DNA from 2 places in the Roseateles sp. GW821-FHT09G09 genome. Region 2 is predicted to be linked to the other one. Evidence: riboswitches for the same ligand, from Rfam matches in the RefSeq annotation. Region 2 holds a riboswitch; the other holds the start of a gene.
What was found. Region 2 has a riboswitch for cobalamin ahead of AC07O8_RS05595 (TonB-dependent receptor domain-containing protein). Riboswitches for the same ligand answer to the same signal wherever they lie in the genome.

Region 1: linked by a shared signal. The riboswitch ahead of AC07O8_RS17860 (TonB-dependent receptor domain-containing protein) and the one ahead of AC07O8_RS05595 (TonB-dependent receptor domain-containing protein) in region 2 are both predicted to bind cobalamin.

Annotation. Positions count from the first base shown of each region.
Region 1 is NZ_JBWKOG010000006.1:259,478-269,606, forward strand. It holds gene AC07O8_RS17835 (M15 family metallopeptidase) at 1-452, shown strand, start outside; gene AC07O8_RS17840 (hypothetical protein) at 599-1,066, shown strand; gene AC07O8_RS17845 (phosphohydrolase) at 1,111-1,734, shown strand; gene AC07O8_RS17850 (hypothetical protein) at 1,753-1,983, opposite strand; gene AC07O8_RS17855 (amidohydrolase family protein) at 1,982-4,108, shown strand; gene AC07O8_RS17860 (TonB-dependent receptor domain-containing protein) at 4,183-6,078, opposite strand; cobalamin riboswitch at 6,161-6,412, opposite strand; gene AC07O8_RS17865 (GMP reductase) at 6,566-7,543, opposite strand; gene AC07O8_RS17870 (beta-ketoacyl-ACP synthase III) at 7,789-8,910, shown strand; gene AC07O8_RS17875 (hypothetical protein) at 8,982-9,350, shown strand; gene AC07O8_RS17880 (DUF3592 domain-containing protein) at 9,556-9,741, shown strand; gene AC07O8_RS17885 (potassium channel family protein) at 10,031-10,129, opposite strand, start outside.
Region 2 is NZ_JBWKOG010000002.1:146,174-156,302, forward strand. It holds gene AC07O8_RS05580 (FecCD family ABC transporter permease) at 1-671, opposite strand, end outside; gene AC07O8_RS05585 (ABC transporter substrate-binding protein) at 668-1,636, opposite strand; gene cobU (bifunctional adenosylcobinamide kinase/adenosylcobinamide-phosphate guanylyltransferase) at 1,633-2,241, opposite strand; gene AC07O8_RS05595 (TonB-dependent receptor domain-containing protein) at 2,301-4,205, opposite strand; cobalamin riboswitch at 4,400-4,668, opposite strand; gene AC07O8_RS05600 (hypothetical protein) at 4,664-5,182, opposite strand; gene pth (aminoacyl-tRNA hydrolase) at 5,184-5,882, opposite strand; gene AC07O8_RS05610 (50S ribosomal protein L25/general stress protein Ctc) at 6,023-6,640, opposite strand; gene AC07O8_RS05615 (ribose-phosphate pyrophosphokinase) at 6,761-7,723, opposite strand; tRNA gene AC07O8_RS05620 (tRNA-Gln) at 7,791-7,867, opposite strand; gene ispE (4-(cytidine 5'-diphospho)-2-C-methyl-D-erythritol kinase) at 7,906-9,006, opposite strand; gene AC07O8_RS05630 (lipoprotein insertase outer membrane protein LolB) at 9,043-9,621, opposite strand; gene AC07O8_RS05635 (tetratricopeptide repeat protein) at 9,621-10,129, opposite strand, start outside.

The sequences.
Region 1 (10,129 bases), on a different contig from region 2:
TGGGCCAGCCGCGCCATTCGTACTCGCAGGACTGCCAGCCGCTGACCAACGAGAAGCTCAAGAAGCACATCGTGTCGAAGTCGGTCGGCCCCTTCCGGGCCACCGGCCTGGACCTGGCCGTCGAGAGCCTGGCCGCCGTGATGGAGGACATCCGCAAGGAGCAGCCCGCCGTCTACGCCGCGCTGGGCACCGCCGGCATGCTCTGCTGCCGCAACATCCGCGGCTCGACCACCGGCATCTCCAACCACTCGTGGGGCACGGCGATCGACCTGACCCTCAACGGCGTGCTGGACCGCCGCGGCGACAGCAAGGTGCAGGTCGGCCTGACGCTGATCGCGCCGATCTTCAACCGCCACGGCTGGTACTGGGGCGCCGCGTTCCGCACCGAGGACGCGATGCACTTCGAGGCCAGCCGCTCGCTGGTCTCGCAGTGGGCGCCGCGCCTGACCTGAGCGGATCCCGTCCGGCCGGCGACTGCGGTCGCCGGTGCTGACCGCAGGCTCCGGCCCCATCGGGTGACGCTTGCCGCGACACCCGTTGTTTCAATCTCCGCGCCGCTCGCCCACCGGCGTGCGGCGCTGCGTGGATACTCGTCGTCATGAAGCTCCGCCTGATCTCCGCTTTCCGCCTGCTGGCCCTGTCGGGCCTGGTGATGACCGCCGCCTGCCAGCCCACGCTGGCCGCCTGCAACGTGGCCACGCTGCCGGACGGCTGGGCCGCGGGCTCCGCGCGCTGGGACGGCGCCTGCGCCGCCGACCGGGCCGACGGCCTGGGCGTGCTCAAGGAGCAGCAGGGCGCCGCCGTGAAGCGCATGTTCCTCGGCCGCGTCGCCAAGGGTGAACTCGCGCTGGGCGTCGTCGACATTCCCGACCAGGGCTACATGGCCGGCCGCTTCGAGCAGGGCAAGCTCGTGCCCAGCGAAGACCGCCAGGTCTTCATCCAGGCCTTCGACGAAGCCGCCAAGGCCGCCACGTCGGTCGCGGACCGTTTCGAGAAGGCGGGCAACGCCGCTTCGGCGAAGTTCTATCGCGCCAAGGCCAAGGCCCTGCGCGAGCAGATGGACTGAGCGCTGCTGACAGCGGGCGCCAAGGCGCTCGCTACAGTCGGTTCATGACCGACAGCCCCCGCGCCTGGATCCGCCTGCCCTCCGGGGCGGCGCTCGACCTGATCAATCCGTCCCCCGACGCCTGGACCGACGAGGACCTGGCGCTGCGCCTGGCCCGCACCTACCGCTGGGGCGGCGAGTCCATCTGGCCCTGGCCGCTGTCGGTGGCGCAGCATTCGCTGCTGGTGCTCGCGCTGCGCCGCCGATGGGCGCAAGAGGACGGCGCCCCGCTGTCCGCGGCGCTCCAGCGGGCCGAACTCCTGCACGACGCCGAGGAAGGTTTCCTTGGCTTCGACTGCATCTCGCCGCTCAAGCGCGTGCTGGGCGAGCCGTTCCGCATCGTCGGCGACCGACTGATGGCGGCGATCGCGGTCCGTTACCGGTTGCCCGCGTGGACGCCCGACACGCACGCGACGCACAAGCGCGCCGACAGCATCGCCGCCGCGACCGAGGCCGTGCGCTGCACGGGCTGGTCCGAGCGCGAGGTGCGCGAGGTCCTGGGCATCACGCATCCGGTGCTGGCGGAGGATCCGCTGCAGGCCGCGTACGGCGGTACCCCGTGGGAGCCCTGGCCGGCGGACATCGCGGCGGGACGGTTCCTGGAGGAACTGCGCCGGCTCAAGGACTGACCGGCCACCTGGTGCCGTTCAGATGTGCCGCGCGATCGACCGCCTGGCAGTCTCGGCCAGCACGGCCGCGCGGTCCTCCGGGTAGGCGGCCCTCAGCACCTGCTCGGTCCTCGCGACGGCCTGGGCGGTCTTCGTGGGCAGGTTTGGAATACGCTTCTGGAGTTGTCGGCAGTCCCGCCCCGGCGTCTGGTCGATCGGGGGGCGACAGGCGCGATCATCCCTCAACGGCCACGGGATCCACGCACGCATGAAACCCTCCTTGCTCCCCGTCCTGAACGCCCTGGGTGTCCTGGACCACCGAAACCGGCATCTGCGGGTCTGCGCGGCGATGGTCATCTCGCTCTGGGCGCCGGTCGCCCGCGCGCATGACGATCCGGCGCGCCAATGGGCGCCGACCGCCGCCGACGTCCAGGCGGCGCAAGCCGCCTTGCCCGCGCCGCAGGTGCTGCCGGGCGCGAAGGCGCTGCTGACGCAGGTCCGGATCCACGGCATGACCGTCGGCCGGCAGGCGCTGAGCCGCCAGGGCGACGAGGTGATGGTCGACTACGCCTTCAGCGAGCGCGGCCGCGGCGACCAGCTCCGCGCGCGATGGACGCTTGATGCGCGCGGCCTGCCGCTGCGTTACGAGGCCGAGGGCAACGACTACTGGAAGGTCCCGCTCACCGAGCGCTTCGACCGTGCCGACGGCAAGGCGTCCTGGAAGAACCGCGTGGAGCAGGGCGGGGCGGCGTGGCCGGAGGCCGGTGCCTTCTACCTGCCCGCCAACGCGCCGCCGGAGTTCACCGGCGTACTGGCCCGCGCGCTGCTGAAGGCGCCGGGGCAACGCCTGACCCTGCTGCCGGCCGGCGAGGCGACGCTCACGAAGGGTCCGACGATCGTGGCGGGCGGGCGCCGGCTGACGCTGCATCAGATCTCCGGCATCGACTTCACGCCGGTGGCCGTGTGGCTGGACGAGCGCCAGCAGACCGCCGCCGTGGTCGACGACTGGTTCGAGGTGCTGGAAGCGCGCGACCTGCCGGCGCTGGCGCGCCTGACGGCCGCGCAGCGCGATGCGGACAAGCGCTGGTCCGCGGACCTGGCGAAGCGGCTGACACACGTGCCGCAGGGCGACTTGGTGATCCGCCATGCGCGGGTGTTCGAGCCGCGCGACCTGGTCGCGCGCGAGGACATGCGGGTGCTGGTGCGCGGCGGCTTCATCGTGCGCGTCGAGCCCGACGACGCCTTGCCGGCGCCGGCCGGCACCGAGGTCATCGACGCGGCCGGACGTTTCCTGATGCCGGGGCTGTGGGACGTGCACCAGCATTTCTCCGGCACGGACGGGGTCTTCGACCTGATCGCGGGCGTGACCAGCGCGCGCGACATGGCCAACGACAACGTCGCGCTGATCGAGCGCGTGCAGCGCTTCGACGCCGGCACCGAGCTCGGTCCGCGCGTGGTGAAGGCCGGCATCGTCGAGGGCGTCGGTCCGCTGGCCGCCCCGACCGACGTGCGCGTCGAGACGGTCGAGCAGGCGCGCAAGGCGGTCGACTGGTATGCCGACCGCGGCTACGCGCAGATCAAGCTCTATTCGTCCTTCAAGCCGGAGCTGGTGCGTCCGATCGCCGACATGGCGCATGCGCGCGGTTTGCGCGTCAGCGGCCACGTGCCGGCGTTCATGCGGGCGGAGCAGTTCATCGATGCCGGCGCGGACGAGATCCAGCACCTGAACTTCATCGTGCTGAATTTCTTCCCCGAGGTCGCCGACACGCGCGGCAAGGACCGCTACACGGTGATGGCGGAGAAGCTGCTGCAACTGGACCTCGACAGCGCGCCGGTGACGGGCTTCATCGCGGAAATGCGACGTCGGCACACGGTGCTCGACCCGACGGTGGCGATCCTGGAGGGGCTGTACTCGGGCGCGCCGGGCGAGCCGCCGGCGGCGCTGCAGGGCCTGGTCGAGCGCTTCCCGCCGATCGTGCGGCGCCGGCTGCTGTCCGGCGCGGTGGCGGTGCCGCCGGGCAAGGAGGAAGCGTATCGGCAGGCCTTGCCGCGCCTGCTGCAGCTGGTCAAGCGGCTGCACGACGGCGGCGTGACGCTGATGCCGGGCACGGACGCGTTCGCGGGCTACACGCTGCACCGCGAGCTGGCGCTCTACGTGCGCGCCGGCATTCCCAACGCCGAGGTGCTGCGCCTGGCGACGCTGACGCCGGCGCAGGTGCTGGGCGTGGCCGGCCAGCGCGGCGAGATCGCGGCGGGCCGGCAGGCCGACATGGTGCTGCTGGACGGCGATCCGCTGAAGGACATCGCCGCGCTGCGGCAGGTCGTGAAGACGATCAAGGCGGGCCGGGTGTTCGATCCGGCGCAGCTGGAGGCGGCGATGGGAATGGCGAAGTGAGGGGATGAGGCCCCGAACCGCGAGCGCTGCGCTCGGGGGGCCGCGCGAACGTTCTGCCCGCGCGGCCCGCGGGCTCAGAAGCCCTTCATGTCGTAGCGCACGCCGATCCAGGCTTGACGGCCCAGGCCCTGGTACGAGTAGACCGGCTCCACGTCGCGGTCGGCGGCGTTGAGGACCTTGGCTTCCAGGCGCCATTGCGGCAGGAAGCGCCAGGTCGCGCGCAGGTCCAGCAGCGCGTAGCCGCCCAGGTTGCCCGCCGTGTCCAGGCGCTTGCCGATGTCGGTCACCGTCGCGCCGGCGCTCCACGCGCCGGTGTCGTAGTCGACGGAGACGCTTTCCTGATGCGCCGCGCGACGGATCAGGCGCGCGTCGGTCTCGTCGTTCTTCGCATCGAGGAAGTCGACGTTGGCGGCGAAGTTCCAGTTGCCCAGGCGGTGCGCGCCGGTCAGCGTCGCGCCCTTCAGCGTGGCCTTGCCGACGTTGGCGGCGCAGCCGAAGGCGAAGTCGTCGTTCGCCGGGCACAGCGTCGCATCGGGGGTGTACACGATCAGGTCCTTGACCTTGTTGCGATAGACCGTCGCCGAGGCGCTACTCGCGCCCGAGCGCCAGTTCAGTCCCAACTCCGCGCTGCGGCCCTTCTCAGGACGGATGTCGTGATGGCCGTAGAAGGGAAAATCGGTGTCGTTGAAGGTCGGCGCGCGGAAGGTCTTGCCGGCCAGCGCGCGGACCTTCAGCGTCGAGCTCAGCGCGTAGCTGCCGCCGAGGCTGCCCGTCGTGTTGTTGCCGTAGAGCGAGTTGTCGTCCCGGCGCAGGTTGGCTTCAAGCGCCGCCCGGCCGAACAGGCCGCTGTAGCCGGCGATGTAGGCGTTGTTGGTGCGCTTGAGCGTGCCGTCGGTGACGCCGTCCGCCTTCTCCTCGAGGCGCTCGTAGGCCAGCACCACCTGCTGGTCCGGCGCGATGCGCAGCGCGTTCTGCCAGGTGGCCTGATCGCGCGTGGTCTTGAAGCGGCCGGCGTCGGCCAGGCCGGTCACGGAGTCATCGGTGCCGTGCGCCACCTGCAGCGTCGTGGTCCAGATCGGCGACAGCGTGCCGCGGTAGTCGACCGCGACTTCGCGCGTCTTGAGCCGGTTGCGATAGTCGCCCGACGGGTCGGCCGGCGGGCCGAACTCGTAGCTGTCGTACTGCGCGTTGAGGCGGCTCTGCGTCGCGCTGACGCCGATGCGGTGGCCTTCGGCGGGGGTGAATCCCAGACGTGCGGTCGCGACCGTGCGGTGGTAGCCGTCGTCGTCCGGGTTGTAGGAGGGGCTGCCGCGATCGCCGCGCACGGCGGTCGTGCCGTCGCTGGTTTCGCGGCTGATGCTGGCGGCGTAGTCGAAACCGGCCTGCGACCCGCTGACACCGAAGTCGCCCTGACGCGAGCTGTAGTCGCCGACGGCCAGGCCGCCGGTGACGTTCAGCGCGCCCTGGCCCTTCTTCGTGACGATCTGGATCACGCCGCCGACCGCGTCCGTGCCGTACAGGCCGGAGGCGGGACCGCGCAGCACCTCGATGCGCTCGATGCTGGCCAGGCTCATCGATTCGAAAGCCGCCTGGCCCAGCGTCGCGGAGCCCACGCGCACGCCGTCGATCATGACCACGGTCGAGCTCGTGTTGGCGCCACGCAGGAAGTAGCCCGTGGTCTGGCCCGGGCCGCCGTTGGACGCCAGTTGCACGCCGGCGTAGCGGCGCAGCACGTCGGCCACGCTGCTCGCGCCGCTGTTGCGCAGCGTGTCGGCGTCGATCAGGACCACGTCGGCCACGCTCTTGCTGAGGGGCTGTGCCTCGCGGGTGCCGATGACGATGACAGGATCTAGGGAGGACTGCGCGAAGGCGTTCGACGGAGCGAAGGACAGGGCGGGCAGGGCGACCAGCGCGGTCGCCGAAGCACGGGCGACAGCGCGCAGCGTGGCGCGGGGAGAAGAGGCTTGCATGTCGGAATCGGATGAGCAGCGGCAGACGGCCGCTTCCCCGCGGCCGCATGCGGAATGGACGCGCCATGCTCCTGGAAGCACGGCGACGATCCGCCTGTTGGCCGGTATCCGGGCTGTCGGAAGAATGAACCCGTGTTGCCTTCCCGGACGACCGTCCAGTGGTCTCAGACACGAGCCGCGCACCCTCTGCGTTCAGAAGCGGCGCGCCTTCCGCTTACCGTTGCGGGGGCAGCTCAGGTTGGGGCCACGACCGCGTGGGTGCAGCCCCTCCTGATTCCCGTTGAACTGCTCCGGCGGAAGGCCGGGCGCGAGCACCAACGGGGCGGATCATAACGGGAGGCCTCTCGACTTCGAGTCGTCTGGCGCGGGCTCTCCACGATGCAGGAGGCCTCCCTCCGGGAACCTCCAGCATCATTCCGGCCCCAGCAGCACTCGCTGTCCGCGGGCCTTGGGCCTTGGGCCTGCGGGCTGACTGCTGGCCTTTGGCTTACATGAACAGGTGTTCGCCGGCGTTCTCGCCGCCCAGGACCACGTAGTTCACCTTGCGCAGATCGCCGAGGGCACGGCCGCCGGCGTAGGAGATGGAGCTCTGCAGGTCCTCCTCCATCTCGCGCAGCGTGTCGGCCAGGTGGCCCTTCACGGGCTCGAGGATGCGCTTGCCTTCGACGTGCTTGTACTCGCCCTTGTTGAAGTCGGACGCGGAGCCGTAGTACTCCTTGTAGCGCTTGCCGTCGACCTCGACGGTGTTGCCGGGCGACTCCTCATGACCCGCGAAGAGCGAGCCGATCATCACCATCGCGGCGCCGAAGCGCACGCTCTTGGCAATGTCGCCGTGATGGCGGATGCCGCCGTCGGCAATGATGGGCTTGGTCGCGACGCGGGCGCACCACTTCAACGCCGACAACTGCCAGCCGCCGGTGCCGAAACCGGTCTTCAGCCGCGTGATGCAGACCTTGCCCGGACCGATGCCGACCTTGGTCGCGTCGGCGCCCCAGTTCTCGAGGTCGATGACGCCTTCGGGCGTGCCGACGTTGCCGGCGATGACGAAGGTGTCAGGCAGCTTGTGCTTGATGTGGGCGATCATGCGCTGCACGGCGTCGGCGTGGCCGTGGGCGATGTCGATGGTGATGTAGTCGGCGCCGACGCCTTCGGCGGCGAGGCGGTCGATGATGGCGTAGTCCGCGTCCTTGACGCCGGCGCTGAGGGAGACCAGCAGGCCCTTGTCGCGCATCGTGCGGGCGAAGGCGACGGCGTCCAGGTCGAAGCGGTGCATCACGTAGAAGTAGCCGTTGGCGGCCAGCCATTCGGTGATGGACTCGTCGACGACCGTCTTCATGTTCGCGGGCACCGCCGGCAGCTTGAAGCGGCGGGGGCCGAACTCGACGGAGGTGTCGCACTCGCTGCGGCTGTTGACGCGGCACTTGCGCGGCAGCAGCAGGATGTTGTCGTAGTCGAAGATTTCCATGGTCCAAAGTCGCAAAGTCGGGCTGCGTTGATGCAGTGCACGCCCTGGGCTGCGAGCGCTTGACTTGGGACCCGGCCAAAAAAAACCGGGTCCCAAAATTTGGGCCCGGTGACCCATTCTACGCGTGCTGCGGGGCGCCGCTGCCGCGCTGCGGTGCAGCATGCATCGATCAGGGGCTTTTGGGCGCAGTTCGCTAAACTTCGCCCCCTTGGCCCTTCAACGGGCGACATCCGAAGACCAGCCACATGCATTCCGTCGTCATCAGCGGCACCGGGCTCTACCAGCCCCCGCACGTCATCACCAACGCCGAGCTGGTGGACTCGTTCAACCGCTACGTGGACCTGCAGAACGCCGAGCACGCCGAGGCGATCGCCGCCGGCACGCGCGAGGCGCTGGTGCACTCCAACGTGGAGTTCATCGAGAAGGCCTCGGGCATCAAGCAGCGCTACGTGATCGAGAAGGACGGCGTGCTGGACCCGACGCGCATGTACCCGCGCTTCGAGGAACGGGCGGACGACCAGTTGTCGCTGATGGCGGAGATCGCGGTCGACGCGTCGCGCAAGGCGCTGGCGGCCGCGGGCAGGCAGCCCGAGGACGTGGACGCGGTGTTCTGCTCGGCGGCGAACATGCAGCGCGCATATCCCGCGATGGCGGTGGAGATCCAGCAGGCGCTGGGCGCGGGCGGCTACGGCTTCGACATGAACGTGGCGTGCTCGTCGGCGACCTTCGCGCTGGAGCAGGCGTACAACGCGGTGCGCTCGGGCGCGTCGAAGTGCGTGCTGATCGTGAATCCGGAGATCACGTCCGCGCATCTGGAATGGAAGGACCGCGACTGCCACTTCATCTTCGGCGACGTGTGCACGGCCATCGTCGTGGAGCGCGCCGACCTGGCGACGGCGCCGGAGCAGTGGGAGATCCTGGGCACCAAGCTGGCGACGCAGTTCTCCAACAACATCCGCAACAACTTCGGCTTCATGAACAAGGCCGAGGACAGCGATCCCGAGGCGCGCGACAAGACCTTCCGCCAGGAGGGCCGCAAGGTCTTCAAGGAAGTGGTGCCGATCGCCGCGGCGCACATCGAGAACCACCTGGCGTCGCTGCACATCCAGCCGACCGACGTCAGCCGCTACTGGCTGCACCAGGCCAACCTGGGCATGAACCAGCTGGTGATCAAGAAGCTGGTCGGCGGCGAAGCCGGCGCGGAGATCGCGCCGCTGATCCTGGACACGTATGCGAACACGGCGTCGGCCGGTTCGGTGATCGCGTTCCACGAGCACCGCGCCAACCTCAAGCAGGGCGACCTGGGGGTGATCTGCTCGTTCGGGGCGGGGTACTCGGTGGGGAGCGTGATCGTCAAGAAGCGCTGATCAAGGCGCAGGAGGAGGGCGACCCGCCGGCAAAGGCGGGCGCACGTTCGAGGATATCGAGGGAGGATTGAATGCCATTGGCAGACCAGACTGAGAGCCTGGCCGACAGGACCTGGCGCGGGCCGCCGCATCCGAGTTCGCGGGTGTCGTCCATGCACATGATCATCGGGGTCCTGTATCTCCTGACGACGGCGATGCTGACCATCGGCCTGCTGACGAAGATCCGGAACGGCACGCTCTCCGAGGGCCTGGTGATCGTCTGGCTGTTCCTGCTGGCGTTCTCGCTGGGGCACATCTGGCTGTCGCGCGTGAGCGCACGCCGCGTGCCCTGGTCGCGCGGGGTCAGCGTCGCGATTGTGCTGCCGCTGTTGCTGGCTTTCCCGATCGGGACGATCGCGGCGGGCTGGGTGATCTACCACGCGATGAAGGATTGGGACTGAGCGGACGGGGAGGGTGGTGCGGCTGAAGCGCCTTCTTCTCCAGGCATGCGATCGGCGGTTGCCCTGGCTGCTGATCGTGAGCTCATTCGCAGTTTGCTTGTTCATCGGAAGGGCAGCGGCGCGCCAGGGCATAGACATGTGCGTGGCCCAGGTTTCCAGCAGGGACTGGAAATCGACACATGCCACCGTGGAGCAGGTGTACTTGATGCCAGGTTGTGCGAATCGGTTTGGCTCCCGGTACTCGCTGCGCGTCGCGTACGCCTACGAGGTGCAAGGCCACCGCTTCAGGAACAATGAACTGGGGTTTGGTGTCAGTCCTTGCACGAGTCGGTCAGACGTTGAGTCCAGACTAGATCACTTCCCTGTGGGCGCGCAGATGGACATCCACTAAGACCCGCGAGCCACTTCCCACTCGGTGCCATTTTTGCGGTGGCTCGGGAACTGGCGCAATCTTCACTTCCATCCTGATATGTGCGCTGAGCTTTGCTGGCCCGTTGTGGCCAATCAATGTGCTGCGCGCTTGGTATATGGATTCTTCGAACGCCAGAGCGGAACGCACCTAAGCATCGAGTCTCCATTACATGAGCAGACCTTCTTGCAGAAGCTTGAGAATTAGACTAAGTCGATCGCAGTGTTCAGTCTTGATCGAAGCAGGCTTTGATTAAGTATGCGGGTTGCCTTCATTTTTTCGGAAGCCACTTTCGTTCAACCAGCTCCTTGATACCTTTTGCTGCCAGTGAGTTTGAGATGTTCAGTTGTTTGGCTACAGACTTGTGCAT
Region 2 (10,129 bases):
TGTCCGAGGGAGCGGGCGGTGTCCTCGCCCAGCGTCAGCGCATCGAGCGTGCGGCTGCAGCCCAGCGCGACCAGCAGGCACAGCACCATGGCGACGACCATGACCTGCACGGCGCTCCAGCCGACGTAGCCGGTGCTGCCGAGCATGAAGGCCTGCATGGCGCGCAGGATGTCCGGATTCATGAGCGTGAGCAGCGCGGAGCCCGAGCCGAGCACGACGCCGACGACGACGCCGGCCAGCAGCAGGCGCAGGCTCTGGGTGACGCCGCGCGCGAGCACCAGGGTGAGCAGCACGGCGCCGATGGCACCGGCGAAGGCGGCGCCGGTCATGCCGACGCGCAGCGCGAGCGCGGCCGCCGCGGGCGAGACGCCCATGACGAAGAGCAGCGCCGCGACGCCGAGCGAGGCGCCCGCGGAGCAGCCGAGCAGATAGGGATCGGCGAGCGGATTGCGGAACAGGCCCTGCGCGATGGCGCCGGCCAGCGCCAGCAGGGCGCCGGCGAGCCAGGCGCCGAGGGAGCGCGGCGCGCGGATGTCCCAGAGGATCATGCGCATGGTGTCGCCGCCGTCGGTCCACGGGCTCCAGCCCATGCTGCCGATGGCCAGGCCCAGCGCGAGCAGGACGGCGCCGAGCAGCAGCAGCGCGGTCAGTTGCGCCGCGGTCCGCCTCACCGCATGCCCCCGGGCGGCGCGTTGAAGGGCACGGTGGGCAGCGGCACGGGACCGGCCGCCGCCTCGCGCAGGCAGCGCGCCATCAGCGCGGCCGCCTCGGACATGCGCGGTCCGGGACGCACGAGGACGTCGGATTCCGACGGGATCCAGACGCACAGGCGCTGGTTCTTCACCGCGCGGATCGCTGGCCAGCCCGGACGTTGCGGGAGTCCGGCAGCGTTGCGCTGGCCGACCATGATGACCTGCGGGTCGGCGCGGACGATGAATTCAGGATTCAGTTTCGGGAACGGTCCGAGCTCGGCCGGGATGATGTTCTTGGCGCCGAGCCGCGTCAGGATCTCGCCCATGAAGGACGCGGTGCCCGCGCCGTAGGGGCCGGCGTCGACCTCGTAATAGACGCTCAGGCCGCGCGCGCCGGGCGGCAGCGTGGCGGCGCTCTGCGCGATGTGGCCGTCGATGCGGTTCCACAGCCGGCGCGCCTCGTCCTCCTTGCCGAGGATCTGCCCCACCTTGCCCAGCACGCGTTGGACGTCGTTCATGCTCTTGGGCTCGAGCGCGACGACCTTCAGGCCAAGACCTTCGAGGCGGTCGATGACGCGCGCGGAGACGCCGAGCATGACGACGTCGGGCTTGAGCGCGACCAGCGCCTCGATGCTGGTGTCATCGAGACCGCCCAGGCGTGGCAGCTTCTGCACGCTCACCGGGAAGTTGGAGAAACGGTCGACGCCGACCACCTTGGCGCAGTCGCCGAGTTCGCAAATGGTCTCGGTGAGCGAGGGCAGCAGGCTGACGATGCGGCGCGGGACGTCGGGCAGCGTCACCGTGTGGCCGCGGTCGTCCTTCAGCGTGATGGGCGCGGCGACGGCGCGCGTCGAGAAGGTCGCCGTTGCAGCGAACACGCCCAGCAGTGCGCCACCGACGGCGACCTTGATCACCCCTTGCTTCCAGCGTTCCATCGGCGTCATCCGTTGTTCTCCTCGTTCGCTTCGTTCGCCGCATCGGCAGCGCGGTGGGTGTCGTCCAGGGCCTCGACCGCCCGGGTCCACGGCTGTCCCGCCACCATCAAGGTGAGCTCGGCACACTGCCGCGCGATGAGCTGGTTGAGCCACCCGAGTTCGTCCACATACGCGCGCACCTCGCGCCCCATCGGCATCACGCCCCAACCGACCTCGTTGGAGACGAAGACCACCGGCGAGGCCAGTTGCGGCAGCAGGCGCTGCAGGTCGGCGCATTCGCCGCGCCAGTCCTCGAGGCGCGGCGCGCCGTCCATCGGCATCAGCCAGTTCGTCAGCCACAGCGTCAGGCAGTCGACGACCACCAGCCGTTGCGGCGAGGACGCGGCACGCAAGGCCTCGCACAGACGCAGCGGCGCTTCGACGGTGTCGAAGCCAGCGGGCCGGTCGGCGCGATGGCGGGCGATGCGATCGCGCATCTCGTCGTCATGGGCCTCGGCGGTCGCGACGACGGTGACGCGGTGCCCCGGCGTGCGCGCCCAGCGCAGCGCGAGGCGCTCCGCGTGGCGTGACTTGCCGCTGCGCTGGCCGCCGACGATCAGGTGATGAGCGGACATCCGGGATCTCCAGGGTTTGTCGAAGGGCAGACCTTAGCGCCAAGGCCAGCCGCCTCGGATCACAGCGACGGCGAATAACGCAGCGTGACGAACCAGGTGCGCGGCGCCTGCTGGTAGAAATTGGCCGTCTGGTAGTCGCGGTTGAACGCGTTGTCGACGTTCAGCTGCAGGCGCCAGTCCTTGGCGAACGCGTACTGCGCGTCCAGGTTGAGCAGCCCGTAGCCGCCCAGCCGGGTCCTGTTGGTGGCATCGTCGAAGCGCTGTCCGGAGCCGACGACGCTCGCGCCCAGCGTCCAGGCCTGCAGCGCGGTCTCCGCGCGCAGCGTGCCGAAGCGTTTGGCGCGGCGTTGCAGCTGGCGGCCGCTGTTGGCGTCGGTGGGATCCAGGAAGTCCGCGGTGGCGCTGAGGTTCAGGGGACCCAATTGCGCGCCGCCCTTCAGGCTGGTGCCCTTGAGCAGCGCCCGGGCGACGTTGCTGTAGCAGCCGGTCGTCGAGCGGCAGCTGCCGGCCGCGCCGAAGGCGATCAGGTCGGTGACGCGGTTGTGGAAGGTCGTGACCGCGAAGTCGAAGTTGCCTTGCGCCCAGGCCAGGCCGGCTTCGCGGTTCTGCGCGCGCTCGGGGCGGAGTTCCTCCACGCCCGCCTTCGTCGTGTCGGGACCGTAGACGCTGCCGCGCTGGTACAGCGTGGGCGCGCGGAAGGCGTTGCCGGCCGAGGCCGTCACGCGCCAGCCGCCGCCGAGCTTGAAGCCGGCCGCGAGGCTGCCGGTGTCGATGCCGCCGAATTCGCTGTCGTCGTCATGCCGGCCGTGCGCCTGCAGGCTGAAGGCGCCCAGCGTGCCGAGGTAGCTCAGGCCGATCGCGTTCTGGTCGCGCGTGCCCTGGCCGCCGCCGACCAGGTCGGTGTTGACCAGGCGGTCCTCGCGGCGCTCCAGCAGGCCGTTGAGCTGGTGCTGCTCGTTGATCCGGTAGGAGCCCTGCAGCGAGGCGCTGCGGATGCGCGTCTTCGTCAGGTAGGGCGAACTGGGCTTGGTCTCGTAGTTCTCTTCGGACTGGCCCGCCGACAGCTGGGTGGACAGCGCCGGGGACCAGGTGGAGTTCAGGCTGAGCTTGCCCGCCAGCGTCTCGGTGATGCCGCGGTCGTCGGCGTTCTTGCCGGCGTCGTAGCCGGCGTTGCTGCGGCTCTTCAGGCCGAGGAACTCGAGGCGCTGGCCTTCGGCCACGCGGCCGCCCAGGCGCAGGCTGCCGCTGTAGTTGCGCCAGCCGTCGGCGTCGGGGTTGTAGCTCCTGGCCGTCGTGTTCAGGTAGGCGTTGAAGCCGGTGCCGCGGTCGAGCGCGAGCGAGCCGGCGTAGTCGAAGTCCGCCGTGCCGCCGCTGATGCCGACATCGGCCTTCACCTGGCCGAGGTTGCCGCCGCCGATGCCGAGGTCCAGCTGCGTCCGTCCCGCGCCCTTGCGGGTGAAGATCTGCACGACGCCGCCGATCGCGTCGGAGCCGTACAGCGCGCTGGCCGGGCCCTTGAGGACCTCGATGCGCTCGATCTGCGAGACCGGCAGGTTGTGCCAGCTGGCGCCGCCGGAGGACTGGCCGTCCACGCGCACGCCGTCGATGAGGACCACGGTGTGGCGGGTCTCGGTGCCGCGCACGAAGACCGAGGTCGAGTTGCCCGGACCGCCGTTGCTGGCCATCTGCAGGCCGGCGACATTGCGCAGCAGGGTGGCGATGTTGCCGAAGCCCTGGCGTTCGATGGTGTCGCGGTGGATGACGGTGAGGTCGGCGGCGACGTCGGACAGCTTCATCGGGCTGCGCGTGCCGGTGACGGTGACATCGTCGAGGCGGTTGGCGGGGGAGCCCGTGGGGGCTGTCGCGGGGGATGCGGAAGTGGAAGCGGGGGAGGGCAGGGACTGCGCGGACGCGGACGAGGAGAAGCCCGCGAACGCCACGAGCGTCGACAGGGCGACGGCCATCGGGGTGAGGACGGGCAGCGAGCGGGCACCAGCGCGCGCGCGCGAAACGAACGGAAGCATGAGGAACGGACCAACGACGGAGTTCAGACGCCTGCTCACCCGCAGGACCTCTGAGAAACGGCGTCGCCGGCTCGTCGTCGGGTCGTCCTGGCGAGCACTCGAAGAGGACTCACGCAGGACGCGTCGCGATCGGCTGGAGACGCCACCTGTTGGCCGGTATCCGGGCTGGTGGCCGCTGCCTGTGTCCTTCCCAGCGCGCAGGCGCCAGTGGACATGGGGACAGGCAGTGCCGGCTGCCGCCCGGTGGTCCTTGCTCAGGATCCCGGGCGCGCGGCCGGCGGCCACTTACCGTTGCGGGGACAGCTCAGGTTGGTTCGCGCATCGGGGATGCGACCACTTCCTGATTCCCGTTTAACTGCACGGACGCAATGTCCGCACGAGCACCAACGGCGCGCATTCTAGCGAGGTGCGGCGCTCGTGCCCGTCGAGGACGTGGTCGGCGTCGGCGGCAAGGCCGGATCGGGAGTCTTGGGCGCCTTGGGCTTCTTCTTCGGCGGCTTCTTCGGGTCCTTGGGCTTGGGCTTCTTCGGATCCGCGGGTTTCACCGGTTTGGTCGCACGCTGCGCGGGCAGCCGGCCGTCGATGCCGATCGCCTTGGACGGCGCCTTCGCCGACTGGCGTTCACGCGCCTGCTCGCGCGCGGCCAGGTCGCGCGTCTCGGCGGCCGTGCGCTTGCGCGCGGCGTCGGCCTCCTTGGGATCGACCTTGTCCTTGGCCACCTCGGCCGTCCGGCCCTGGCCGTCGGGGCAGGGACTCTCGCGCAAGTCGTGACCTTCCGGGCCGCAACGGTAATAGCCGAGCGTGCGCTCCTGCGCCGGCGCAGGCTTGGGCGCCTCCTGCCGGTCCTGGGCGCGGGCCGCGCCAGACATGAGGACCAGAACAGCAGTCGTCAGGATCAGGGCGGCGCGCGCGGACATGTCAGTCTCCGGAGGAAGGGGGTCGGGCAGGAGGAATCGTGGGGGCAGGCGTTGCCGAGTCGGCAACGGGGGCGCCCGGCTTGGGCGGCAGATGGGCCGGTCTGGGCGGCTTGGGCCGCGGCGGCTTGGCGTGCAGCAGCGCGACGGCCTTGGCCATGTCGCCGCCGGTCATCAGCTTGAAGGCTTCGAGCGACTTGCCGATGCTGTCCTCGACCGCCTGGCGCTCCGCCAGCGGCGGCTTGCGCAGCACGTAGCCGGCGACCTCGTCCCGGTGGCCCGGATGGCCGATGCCCAGCCGCAGGCGCCAGAAGTCCCCGCTGCCCAGCTGGGCCTGCATGTCCTTCAGCCCGTTGTGGCCGGCGTTGCCGCCGCCCTGCTTGAGCTTGAACTCGCCGGGGGCGATCTCGAGCTCGTCGTGGATGGCGAGGATCTCCTCCGGCGCGATCTTGAAGAAGCGCGCCAGCGCCGCCACCGACTTGCCGGAGAGGTTCATGTAGGTCATCGGCTGCAGCAGCCAGATCGGGCCGGGCGCGCCCGGCGCATCGTTCACCCGGGCGACCAGGCCCGAGTACTTGGTGTCCAGTTGCAGCGACGCCTTCAGGCCGCGCGCGAGCGCATCGATCCACCAGAACCCCGCGTTGTGGCGGGTGTCCTCGTATTCAGGGCCGGGATTGCCCAGGCCGACAAAGAGACGAATCATGGGGCGCGATTATCAGTGCCGAGCGCAAAAGCAGAAGGCCCCGCGAGCGGGGCCTTCTTCGGGGGGAGATGCCACCCCGAAGGGGGCATTCCAGACAACGGACGCGATCCTCGTCAGGCGCGCGTCCGGAGACGAAGAAATTACTTCTTCTTCTTCTTCTTGTCGTCGACCGGCGCGGCGGCCACGACGATGACTTCTTCAGCCGCGGCCGGGACCGGGGTGGCGACCACCGGGTTCGGCTTGCCGTGCGTGACGATCTTGATGTGATCGGCCAGCTTCAGGTCGTTCACGTGGATCGAGTGACCCATCGTCAGACCGCTCAGGTCGACTTCGATGAACTCCGGCAGCTGTTGCGCCAGGCAGGTGATCTCGATCTGGGTCAGCACGTGGTTCACGGTGCCCTTGTCGGTCTTGACGGCCGGCGACTCGGCTTCACCGACGAAGTGCAGCGGCACCTTCTTGGTGATCTTGGTCGTGGCGTCGACGCGCTGGAAGTCCACGTGCAGGACTTGCTGTTTGTACGGGTGCATCTGGAAGTCACGCAGCAGCACTTGCGTGGTCTTGCCTTCCACTTCCATGTCGAGGATGGAGCTGTGGAAAGCTTCCTTCTTCATGGCGTGGAACAGCGCGTTGTGATCCAGCTCGATGACGGCCGGCTCGCCAGCACCGTAAACGATGCCAGGAACCTTGCCAGCGTGGCGCAGGCGGCGGCTCGCTCCGGTCCCCTGCAGCTTGCGCTCGAAAGCGACGAATTTCATATCAATCTCCAAGAATGGACGGAGCGCCAGGATTGACGCTCCGGGTGAAGGCCCCGCGACCAGGTGCCTTCGCGAAACAGCCGCCGTCCTTGCGGACCGCGGCCGGAACTCAGGGGGCGATCAGAAGTTGTTGTTCTGCTCGCTAAAGAGGGAGGTCACCGACTCGCCGTCCGAAATGCGGCGGATGGTCTCGGCGAACAGGAAAGCGACCGACAGCTGGCGGATCTTGCCGCAGGCCTTGGCGGTCTCCGACAGCGGGATCGTGTTGGTGATGACGACCTCGTCCAGCATCGAACCGGCGATGCGCTCGATCGCCGGGCCCGACAGGATGGGGTGCGTGCAGTAGGCGAAGACGCTTCTGGCGCCACGTTCCTTCAGCACTTCGGCCGCCTTCACCAGCGTGCCGGCCGTGTCGATCATGTCGTCCATGATCACGCAGTTGCGGCCGTCGATCTCGCCGATGACGTGCATCACCTCGGAGACGTTGGCCGACGGACGGCGCTTGTCGATGATCGCCAGGTCGCAGCCCAGCTGCTTGGCCAGCGCGCGCGCGCGGACCACGCCGCCGACGTCGGGGCTGACCACCACCAGGTCGCTGTAGTTGCGGGCCTTCAGGTCCGACAGCAGCACCGGGGAGGCGTAGATGTTGTCGACCGGGATGTCGAAGAAGCCCTGGATCTGGTCCGCGTGCAGGTCCATCGTCAGGACGCGCTCGACGCCGACGGTCTCCAGCAGGTTGGCCACGACCTTGGCCGAGATCGGCACGCGCGTCGACCGCGGGCGGCGATCCTGGCGCGCATAACCGAAGTAGGGGATCACGGCGGTGATGCGGCGCGCGCTGGCGCGCTTCATCGCATCGACCATGATCAGCAGTTCCATCAGGTTCTCGTTCGTCGGCGCGCAGGTGGGCTGGACGATGAACACGTCGCGGGCGCGGACGTTCTGCTGGATCTCAACAGCCACCTCGCCATCGGAGAACCGACCGACCACGGCCTTGCCGAGCTCGAGGCCCAGATGCGTGGCGATTTCTTTGGAGAGGGTCGGGTTTGCGTTACCCGTGAAGAGGACGGTATTGAGCAGCACAGCGGGCCATCCTTAGACTTATGGCCCGGTGGCCAACCCAGCGGGTCCCGGATTGAAACTGAAAATTTGGCAGGGGAGGAAGGACTCGAACCCTCGCATGTCGGAATCAAAATCCGATGCCTTGACCAACTTGGCGACTCCCCTACACCGGACACTGTTCGTGGAACAGCACCCTACAACCTTCAATCTTCGGCCCAGCCCCGCAAAGGGTGAACCGACAGACTGCGACACATTCTTCCGACCCAACCTTCGGGGAGTTTTTCGAACTCACCTTCCGGTGTCGCCTTGAGATTGCTCTCCAGGCCGGAAACTGCATCAATCTTTTCCGCTGCGGTCTGCTTCGCGTTTTGCGTTGCATTCAGCGAGGGTCGAACTATAGCAAAAACTGCACTGCCTGAACCTGTCATACGAGAATTTTCGTAGCGGCTCTGCAACCATTCAAGCGCCTTCGATACTTCGTGGCTGGCAGCTTCGGCGGGAGGTTGCAGATCATTTCTGCCCCATCCTTCAAACAACTGCTGAACGAGTATTTCCGACGTTTGGTGATCGCGGGCAATATTGCCTTTGCGTCCACCCCAGCTATTGACTTCGTTACTCGGAGATTCTGTTCCCAGAACCTCTTTGCTGCGTCCGTCGTTCGCTGCAGGAAAGCCCGCTACTATAGCCACGCTTTCAGACCTTTGCAACAGCGGGCTGGAAAAAATGTCCTTGGTGGCGATGCTCGCCCCCGGCTTGACCACCGCGAGCTGCAACTCCGGCACCTCCAGCGGGGTCAGCACTTCGCCGATGCCTTCGACGAAGGCGTTGCGACCACCGACGAAGAAGGGCACGTCCGCCCCCAGCTTCAGCGCGATCGGCAGCAGACGCTCGCGCGACCAGTTCAAGCCCCACAGCCGGTTGAGCGCCAGCAGCGTGCTGGCCGCGTCCGACGAGCCTCCGCCCATGCCCGCGCCCGAGGGCAGCCGCTTCTCGATGTGGATGTCCGCGCCGAACGCGCTGCCGCTGGCCTGCCGCAGCGCGCGCGCGGCGCGCAGGCACAGGTCGTCCTCGGGCAGCGCGTCGCCGCGGTCATGGCGGTGCAGGGCGCCGTCGTCGCGACGCTCGAAGTGCAGCGTGTCGGCCCAGTCGATCAGCACGAACAGCGACTGCAGCAGGTGATAGCCGTCCGGCCGCTTGCCCACCACGTGCAGGAACAGGTTGAGCTTGGCCGGCGCCGGCACGTCGTAGAGCGCCTTGAGCGCCTTGGGCGCAGGGATCGGCGAGGCGGAAAGGGAGGAGGTCATGGACGTCGCGGACGTGGGACGGGGAATCGGAAGCATTCAGGGCGAAGCCGGCGCGTCGAGTTTCAGGCGCAGCGTCGCCAGCGGCTCGGGGCCGTTCGGATTGAGCCGTTGGGCGGAGATCAACTGGACGTCGAAACGCCGCAGGTCGACCTGCCAGCCGAGCTGCTGGAAGCCGGACTCCCCGGCCGACCGCGACGGCGCCTGCGGCCATGGCCGTCCGCGCAGCCAGTCGAAGAGCGCCTGCAGCGGCAGCGTCTCGCCGAGCAGCTCCTGCGTCAACGCGTCGATGTCGTCGTAGGCCCGGTCGCCGTCGGGCGTCTTCACCCAGGCCGAACCGGGCTGCCACGTCACGCGGGCCACCAGGCTGCCGAGGGGGGTGCTCATCTCGAGCTGACCGCGGCGCGGATCGCCGAGCAGCTCGAAATTGGCGTTGACGTTCTGCCCGCGCGGCTGACCGCCGGCACCGGCCGGCACGATGAGTCCGAACTTGCCGGTCAGCCGTGGCGCGTCGGCGAGCGCGGCGGCATCCGTCGCCTTGGGCAGCGAGCTGCATCCGGCCAGCACGGCCGTGCCGAGGACGGCGAGCGCGCCCGCATGGAACTGCCGCCGCCGCATCAGGGGCGGACCTGCAGGCGTTGCATCGCCGCTTGCAGCGCCTCGTTGCGCGGATCGCGGCGGGCGGCGTCGGCGAAGATGCGTCGCGCCTCGTCCTGCTGGCCGGCGGCCCAGAGCACCTCGCCCAGATGGGCGCCGATCTCGGGATCCGGGCGCGAGCCGTAAGCCTGGCGCAGCAGCCGCTCGGCCTCGCCGAGGCGGCCCAGTCTGAACTCCACCCAGCCCATGCTGTCGACGATGAAGGGCTCGCCCGGGGCGAAGCTCAGCGCCTTCGAGATCAGGTCGCGCGCCTCCTGCAGCCGCTCGTTGCGATCGGCCAGCGCGTAGCCCAGCGCGTTGTACGCGTGGTAGTGCTGCGGCTTGAGCTGGATCACCTTCTGCAGCAGCGCTTCCATCTCCTGCGCGCGGCCGAGCTTCTCGGCCATCATCGACTGTTCATAGATCAGGTCGGCGTCCTCGGGCGCCTGCGTGATCGCCTGGCCGAGCAGGTCATAGGCGGCCTGCCACT